DNA from 2 places in the Dyella agri genome. Region 1 is predicted to be linked to the other one. Evidence: predicted binding sites of a transcription regulator. Region 1 holds the regulator's gene; the other holds the start of a gene.
The links. The regulator sigma-54, encoded in region 1, starts transcription at its own class of promoters, with help from an activator protein. The targets are predictions, from matches to a motif close to TGGCACGNGCNTTGC.
Positions count from the first base shown of each region.

Region 1 (4,446 bases):
TGTGGTCCTACAACCCCGAAGGCCAGCTGGCGTTCCGCATGCAGGCGCCGCATCTGGATCGCCGCGACGAAGACGAGACGCTGTACATCAATTCGCCGGTGTTCGACATCTCCGCCAAGGAACCCGGCACGCCGGACTGGCACGGCCATTCGCTGTACGGCTGGGTGGACAAGAGCGGCACCCTCATCAAGCTGCAGGGGCCGGTGCACATGCAGCGCCCCGCGTTCACCGATGCCAAGGGCGCGCCGCAGGCGGAAGTGACCATCGATACCTCCGAAGTCACCGCCTGGCCGAAAGACAACCGCATGGAAACGGCGGAAGCGGCGCACGCCGTGCAGGGCGCACGTACACTGGACGGCATCGGCATGCGCGCCAACCTCAACGACAACCACCTGGAGCTGCTCGATGCAAGCCAAGGCACCTTCCCGCCACGCCCGCGCCAGTCGCATCCGCGCAAGTCGTGACGTCCTCGGCGCGGCCTGCGTGGCGGCGCTTCTCGCGCTGGTCCCGCTGGCGGCCAGCGCCAAGAAATCGGATCGGCAGCAGCCGATGAACTACGTGGCCAAGCACACCGACGCCTACAACGCGCCGAACACGGTCACCACGCTCACCGGCAACGTCAAGATCACCCAGGGCACCATGCTGGTCACCGGCGATGTCGCCAAGATCTACCTGGACGCCGACCAGCAGGTCTCGCGCGTGGTGGTCACCGGCAAGCCGGCGCACATCCAGGAGCTGGACGAGAACAACAACCTGATGACCGGCGACGGGACCACGCTGGACTACGACAACCTCAACAGCATCGCCGTGCTCACCGGCAATGCGGTGGTGGACCAGCAGTGCCGCGGCGAATTCCACGGCGACAAGCTCACCTACAACCAGAACACCAGCCTGATCACCGGCGACACCGCCGGCGACGGCTTGGTGCACGGCGTGATCCTGCCCAAGAACACCGCGGCCACGCCGGTGATCTGCAAGAAGCCGCCCACCGCGCAGCCGGTACCCGACAACGAGCCGGTAGCCGGCAAGCTGCCCGCCAAGGCGGTCGCGCCCGCGACGGCACCTGCACCGGCGAAGGGCAACTGATCGATGCTGTCCGCTGAAGGTCTGCAAAAAAGCTTCAAGGCGCGCCAGGTGGTACGCGACTTCGCCTTCTCCATCCGCGAGGGCGAAGTGGTGGGTCTGCTCGGCCCCAACGGTGCCGGCAAAACCACCTGCTTCTACATGGTGGTGGGCCTGATCGAGGCCGACGCCGGCACGATCAAGCTGGACAAGCAGGAGATCACCGGCCTGCCGATGCACATGCGCGCGCGCCTGGGCATCGGCTACCTGCCGCAGGAGGCCTCGGTGTTCCGCCGGCTCAGCGTGGCGGACAACATCATGGCCGTGCTGGAACTGCGCGAAGGCCTCAGCGCGCAACAGCGCGATGCAGAACTGGAAAGCCTGCTCGACGAGCTGAAGATCGCCCACATCGCCGGCCAGAAAGGCATCAGCCTCTCCGGCGGCGAACGCCGCCGCGTGGAGATCGCCCGCGCGCTGGCCGCCAACCCGCGCTACATGCTGCTGGACGAACCCTTCGCCGGCGTCGACCCGATCTCGGTCGGCGAGATCCAGCGCATCGTGCGCCACCTCAAGGAACGCGGCATCGGCGTGCTGATCACCGACCACAACGTGCGTGAGACGCTGGGCATCTGCGACCGCGCCTACATCCTCAACGACGGCGAAGTGCTGTCGCGCGGCACCCCCGCCCACATCCTCGCCGACGAGAAGGTGCGCGAGGTCTACCTGGGCCGCGAATTCAGGTTGTAAGAGCCTGTTCAATCCCCGGCTCTCCGGGTTGTTTGCCGCGGATTCCAAGTGCTGGCGCGTGGCGCGGCGCCAGCCGGCCGTCGGGTCAACTGCACGCTGCCGCACGGTGGGCAACGCGGTTGCGTGAAGGTGTCGCACAGGCTCTAACGCCGGCTTCACAACAGCGGCGCGCGGCTATGGCCGCCCCCGCCGGCTGCGGGTAGGATGGAGCCCAGTCCATCCAACCGGCCGGCATGAAACCCGCACTCCAGTTCCGCCTCCATCAACAGCTCACCCTGACGCCGCAGCTGCAGCTGGCCATCCGCCTGCTGCAGCTGTCGCAACTGGAGCTGGAGGCCGAACTGCGGCAGCTCGCCGAAGGCAATCCGCTGCTGGAATTCGCCGACGAGAGCGAGGAAGAAACCGTCACCGACGAGGCTGCGCCGGAAGCCGAGTACGCACAGGCGCCCAGCCCCGCCGAAGCCGCCGCCGACCAGAGAGTCGACGGCGACGATGGCGCCGAATGGGCCGACGACGGCGGCGGCAGCGTCGAAACCCCGATCGACTTTTCCAACGGCACCGGCAGCAGCGGCAACACGCGCGGCGACGAGGACTTCGAGCCACAGAACGTGGCACCCGAAACCCTGCAGCAGCACCTGCTGTGGCAGCTCAACCTCGCCGGCTTCAATCCGCGTCAGACCGCGATCGCTACCGTGATCATCGACGCGCTGAACGCCGACGGCTACCTCGCCGACGGCATCGAGGCGGTGCGCGCCGCGTTGCCTGAGAACATCGCCGCCAGCCTCGACGAGATCGAGGCGGTGCGCCGCCGCCTGCAGGGCTTCGACCCGCTGGGCGTGGCCAGCCTGGACCTGCGCGACTGCCTGCGCAGCCAGCTCGAGCAGTTCAGCGCCGACACCCCGCAGCGCGAACTGGCGCTCGCCATCGTCGACAGCGAACTCGAACTGCTCGCGCGCAACGACATCGCCAAACTGGCGCGCAAGCTGCGCGCCGGCGAGGACGAGGTGGCCACCGCCGCCGCGCTGATCCGCAGCCTCGACCCGCGCCCCGGCGCGGCGCTGGACACCACGCCGGTGGAATACGTGGCGCCCGATGTCTATGCGGTGCGCGACGGCAGCCGCTGGCAGGTGCGCCTGAACCCGGACGCGCAGCCGCGGCTGGGTCTGAACCAGCACTATTGCAACCTGATCGCCCGCGCCCGCGGCGACGACGCCAGCTGGATGAAAGGCCAGCTGCAGGAGGCGCGCTGGCTGCTGAAGAGCCTGGAATCGCGCGCCGAAACCCTGCTCAAGGTGGCTAGCGCCATCGTGCGGCGGCAGAGCGCCTTCCTCGACTACGGCCCCGAGGCGATGCACCCGCTGGTGCTGCGCGAGGTGGCCGAAGAAGTGGGCATGCACGAATCCACCATTTCGCGCGTCACCACGCGCAAGTACCTGCACACGCCGCGCGGCACCTTCGAGCTGAAGTATTTCTTCTCCAGCGGCGTGTCCACCGAGGACGGCGGCAGCGCCTCGGCGACTGCGATCCAGGCGATGCTGCGCAAGCTGATCGAGGCGGAGGACCCGCGCAAGCCGCTGTCCGACCAGGCGCTGGCCGAGGAGCTGAAAGGCAAGGGCATCCAGGTCGCCCGCCGCACCGTGGCCAAGTACCGGGAGGGGCTGCGCATTCCCAGTTCCAGCGAACGCCAGCGGATTGGCTAAAGGATGGACCTATCCACCTAAAGGGAACTTGCCTGCAGGAAAAACGCTCCCATTACCCGTAGTGAAGGATGATCGACGACACGCCACGGCACTCCGTCCGCGGCGCGTCCATCCCGCCGCGAAACGCGGCAAGCACCACCAGAGGAGGCGTACCATGCAATTCCAACTCAGCGGCCAGCAGATCGAAGTCACCCCCGCGCTGCGCAATCACGTCGAATCCAGGCTAGATCGCCTCCATCGCCTCGACGACAAACTGATCAGCCTTACCGTGGTGCTCTCTGTGGACAAGCTGCAGCACCGCGCGGATGCCACGCTCGGCGTCACCGGCGCCACCCTGCACGCCGAGGCTGCCGAGGCCGATATGTACGCTTCCATCGACATGCTCTTCGACAAGCTGGTCAACCAGTTGCGGCGCCACCGCGAAAAGATCTCCGACAAGCACCAGCGCGCCGTGCGCGACGAGCGCCAGTACGGCTGATGTCCCCCTGCGGGCCGCCCGGCGACGGGCGGCCCGCATGCCTTCCCGCGAAACACGTCTTCCGCCCAAGCTGGCACAATGGCCCTGCCCCGCCCCGGACCCCACGGGCGGCGCGCGACGCAAAGGACCGAAGGCTTGGACCGGCTCACCGCAAGACAACTCTACGATGGCGTCAACGAGCGCATGGCGCTGCGCTGGCAGGCCGGCATGCGCGGCGAATCGCGCACGCTGGAGCCCGGTGCCGCGCAGGCGCGCCGGCCCTCGCTGATCGGCTACCTCAACGTCATCTACCCGAACAAGATCCAGATCATCGGTTCGGAGGAGCTGAATTTCCTCGACGGCCTCGACTCGCGCCAGCGCTGGGAGGTGATGCACAAGATCGCCGCCAGCCGGCCGGTGGCGCTGATCGTCACCAAGGACCAGGCGATCCCGTCCGACCTGCGCGAGGTGGCCGAGGAA
Region 1 covers NZ_JADIKL010000002.1:455,600-460,045, reverse strand. The annotation lists gene lptC (LPS export ABC transporter periplasmic protein LptC) at 1-464, shown strand, start outside; gene lptA (lipopolysaccharide transport periplasmic protein LptA) at 406-1,086, shown strand; gene lptB (LPS export ABC transporter ATP-binding protein) at 1,090-1,809, shown strand; gene ISP14_RS04530 (RNA polymerase factor sigma-54) at 2,043-3,509, shown strand; gene hpf (ribosome hibernation-promoting factor, HPF/YfiA family) at 3,664-3,987, shown strand; gene hprK (HPr(Ser) kinase/phosphatase) at 4,123-4,446, shown strand, end outside.

Region 2 (4,446 bases), on a different contig from region 1:
CCTTGACCGCGCTTCCGCTTGATCCGCGGCGAGCGGGCGAGCATGTTGCCGCGGCAACACCAGCCATGGGCCGACCAGCGGCCCGGACCACCACGCGGAGCCGACATGACTGCCAGCAGCTGGGACGAATTCGATCAACGCCTGAGCAGCGAGGAGCATCTGCACTCCGACAGCGAGCCACTGGCCTGGCCGCCGCCGGCCGAGCTGCTGCAGCGGCTGGCCGAACGCAACGCGAACACCTTGGCGACCCTGGCGGCGCTGGAAGAGCGCCGCGCCGATTTCGGCGACGACGACAATCCATTGATGCAGGAAATGCTGCGCATGGATGCCAAGCTCACCGCGCTGGTGGAAATCGTGAACCAGCTGCTGGCACCCGCCGCCACGCTGCCGCCGCGCCATGCGCTGCGTTTCAATGCCGTCGGTGCCCTGCTGCCGGCCGCGCTGCTGCCGCCCGGCGATGGCTTGCGCCTGCGCCTGCACTTCGATGCCTGCCGCAGCTTGCCGCTCGAACTGGTGGGGCGCGTGGTGCGCGTGTTCGACGACGGTCGCGGTTTCATGGAATTCGCGACGCCGGGCGATGCGATAAGTGACGCGATTGAGCGCCTCGTGTTCCGTCATCACCGACGCAAAGTGGCAGAGGCGCGCCAGCAGCTTGGATGAGCCGCCGACGTAGTTGTCATTTCGCATGTGATATCGATCACAGTTGCGCAACTTCCGCTGAAAAAATTTCGACGCCCGTCACGTGCTTCCGGATGCCTTCGTCACGAAGCCGGCGCCTGGCAAAGACCTTTCGTTTCATGCGTTTGCGGCAAACTCTTGCGCACGCCGCCCAGTCCGGCCGTCGTGGTTCATCCGACGAGCGACGTTTTGCTGTCGCCACGGCCGCCAAAGTTGGCCTCCTTGTTGCTCTTGGTTCATCGAGCCGGCGACGGAAAGTCGGCACAGACGAACAGCGCGCCCCGCTGGAAGCCGTGGGCTGCGATTTGTGCGTAAGGAGAAGGGGTGTGCAGAAATTCGATTTCCTCGTTATCGAGCCTGATGCGGAACGTGCAAGCGCCGTGCTGTCGGCGCTTCATTTCCTGGGCTACCGGCCGCGACACGCCGCGGACTGCAAGCTAGCCGACGAGTCCATTCACGATTGGCGCGCGGTATACGTGGGCGGCGTCGACGACGAAGCCGAGACCGAGCGCCAGCTGGGCCTGCTTGGCGACGCCGCGCATCGCGTGCCGATGCTGGTGGCGGCCGACGTGCCGCTCGCCGTGCGCTATGCGAGGACAGCGGCGCAGTCCGCCGCGCGCGTGGGCATGCTGGAGTTCCCGTTGCGCTACGAACAGGTGGCCGAGGCGCTGCGCGGCATCCATGCGCGCCAGCCCGATACCCAGCCCGCCGCGCTGCGCTTCGTGGGCAACTCGGCGCCGATGCTGCGCGTCAATGCGCTGATCCGCCAGGTGGCGCCGTTCGATTCGACCGTGCTGGTGCTGGGTGAGTCCGGCACCGGCAAGGAAATGGTGGCGCGCGCCGTGCACGAGCATTCCGGCCGCCGCGACAAGCCGTTCGTGGCGATCAACTGCGGCGCCATCCCGGCCGAGCTGCTGGAAAGCGAGCTGTTCGGCCACGAGAAGGGCGCGTTCACCGGCGCGATCAGCGCGCGCAAGGGCCGCTTCGAACTGGCCGAGGGCGGCACGCTGTTCCTCGACGAGATCGGCGACATGAGCCTGCCGATGCAGGTGAAGCTGCTGCGCGTGCTGCAGGAGCGCGTGTACGAACGCGTGGGCGGTACCCGCACCCAGCGCTGCGACGTGCGCATCATCGCCGCCACCCATCGCAACCTGGAGCAGTCGATCGCCGAAGGCCGCTTCCGCGAGGACTTGTTCTACCGTTTGTCCGTGTTCCCGCTGGAGCTGCCGGCGCTGCGCGAGCGGCTGGAAGACCTGCCGCTGCTGATCGAGGAATTCAACCAGCGCCTGGCCCGCCGCGGCCTCGGCGTGGCGCGCTTCAGCGCCGGCGCGATGCAGACGCTGCGCGATCACGCGTGGCCGGGCAACGTGCGCGAGCTGGCCAACCTGGTCGAGCGCATGGCGATCCTGTGCCCGCACGGCGAGGTGCGCGCCAGCGAACTGCCGTCGAAATACCGTCACGCGCACGCCGGCGACGAAGTGCACGGCGCCGCCCTGCTGGCCATGATGGAAGACGGGCTGGTGCCCTCCGCTGCGATCGGCGTGCAGCCGGTGGATGAGGCGCAGCGCCTGTTGCCCGAGGACGGTATCGACCTGAAGGACCACCTGGCCGACATCGAGGTGGGGCTGATCCGCCAGGCGCTCGACGTCACCGGCGGTGTGGTGGCGCACGCCGCGCGCCTGCTGCGCATGCAGCGCACCACGCTGGTGGAGAAGCTGCGCAAGTACGGCCTGCAGGCCAACAACAGCCTGGCGGCGTGAGAGCGGCCACGCATCGCGCGCGATGCGTGGCACGGCTCGTGCATTCACAGCTTCAAACCCGTCACGCGACGGGATTTCGTCTCCCACCCATCGGCATGGATCCCGCGCCATGAGCACGATCGACGTCAACAACCTGCTTGCCCAGATGCGCCAGATGACGGCGCAGGTGCGCATGCCGGAAACCGCGGTGCAGGCGCCGGCCAGCAGCGGGCCCTCGGATTTCTCCAGCCTGCTCAAGCAATCCATCGCCGCCGTGGGCAACAGCCAGATGCAGGCGGGTCAGATGGCCGCCAGCTTCGAACGCGGCGATCCCGGCGCCGACCTCGGCCGCACCATGATCGCAGTGCAGAAGGCCGATCTCTCGCTGCGCACGATGGTGGCGGTGCAGGGCAAGCTGGTCGACGCCTACAAAGACGTCATGAACATGTCGGTCTGACGCCGGCGCCACGATTACCGAACCATACTGACCGACGAGCAGCCGCATGGCCGACAACGCCATCGCCACGACCGACAACAGCGGCGTGCGCCTGGACTCCCTCAAGCAGATCACCCGCAATCCGGCGGCGCGCCAGCTCGCGCTGCTGGTGGCGGTGGCTGCGGCGGTAGCGCTCGGCGTGGCGGTGGTGCTGTGGTCGCGCGGCCCGAACTACGGCCTGCTGTACGCCGGGCTGGACCAGAAAGACGCCGCCGCGATCACCCAGGAGCTGCAAGCTTCCAGTTCCGCATACAAGCTGGGCGACGATGGCACTTCGATCATGGTGCCCGCCGCCGACCTGGCCGCGTTGCGGCTGCGGCTGGCGGCGAAGGGCTTGCCGCAGGGCAGCGCCGCGATCAACACGCAGTCGGCCGGCGATTCGCCGTTCGGCATGAGCGACCTCGCCGAACGCACGCGCTACCAGCAGATGCTGGAGAGCGACCTCGGCGCCACCATCGCGTCGCTGCAATCGGTGCGCGCCGCGCGCGTGCACCTGGCCATGCCCAAGCCTTCGGCCTTCATCCGCGACAACCACGGCGCCAGCGCCTCGGTATTGCTCACGCTGTACCAGGGACGCCAGCTCGATGCGGGACAGGTCGCGGCGATCGTCCACCTGGTGGCATCCAGCGTGCCGGGGCTCGATCCCAACCAGGTCTCGGTGGTCGACCAGCAGGGGCGGCTGCTGACCAGCAGCAATGCGGACTCGCCTGATGCGGCGGGCGACGATCGCCTGCGGCTGGCCACGCGCATCGAGAACGGCTATGCACAGCGCATCGAAGAACTGCTGACGCCACTGGCCGGTCCCGGCCGCGTGCGCGCGCAGGTCAACGCGGACCTGGATTTCAGCCAGACCGAGAAGGCCAGCGAGACCTACGGCCACGATCATCCCGCGTTGCGCAGTGAGCAGGTCAGCAGCGAACAGCATGGCGCGGGCGAGGCTGGCGGCGGCGTGCCCGGCGCACTCAGCAACCAGCCGCCGCAGACCGTGGCGCAGCCCACGGCCGCCAAGCCGAACGCCGGCGCGGCCGCCAAACCGGGCAGCGCGACCGCGGTGACCGGCAGCCGCGATACCGACAGCTCCAACAGCGCCACCCGCAACTACGAACTGGACCGCACCATCAGCCACGTCAGCGACCCGGCCGGCCGCCTGGCCCGTCTCACGGTGGCAGTGGTGGTGGACGACAAGCTGGTGGGCGGCGCCAACGGCGCCAACGGCGACGCCAAGAGCGTGCCCTTCACCGCGCAGGAACTGCAGCACCTCACCGACCTGGTGAAGAACGCCGTGGGTTTCGACGCCGCACGCGGCGACAGCGTCAGCGTGATCAACCAGGCCTTCCATCGCAACGGCGCACCGGATGCGCAGCCGGCGACGCCGCTGTGGGAACGCCCCGGCGCGCTGGACCTGATCAAGCAAGGCCTCGGCGTGCTGGTAGCGCTGCTGGTGGCGTTCGGTCTGTTGCGCCCGCTGCTCAAGGGCTTGCTGCGCAGTGCGCCGGCGCGGGAAGCCTTCGCGACGCCGCTGCCGAGCGTGTC
Region 2 covers NZ_JADIKL010000009.1:26,747-31,192, forward strand. The annotation lists gene ISP14_RS15085 (PilZ domain-containing protein) at 106-660, shown strand; gene ISP14_RS15090 (sigma-54 dependent transcriptional regulator) at 1,005-2,438, shown strand; gene fliE (flagellar hook-basal body complex protein FliE) at 2,548-2,874, shown strand; gene fliF (flagellar basal-body MS-ring/collar protein FliF) at 2,921-4,446, shown strand, end outside.
Region 2: the regulator sigma-54 is predicted to act here: its motif matches at 2,466-2,480, upstream of fliE (flagellar hook-basal body complex protein FliE).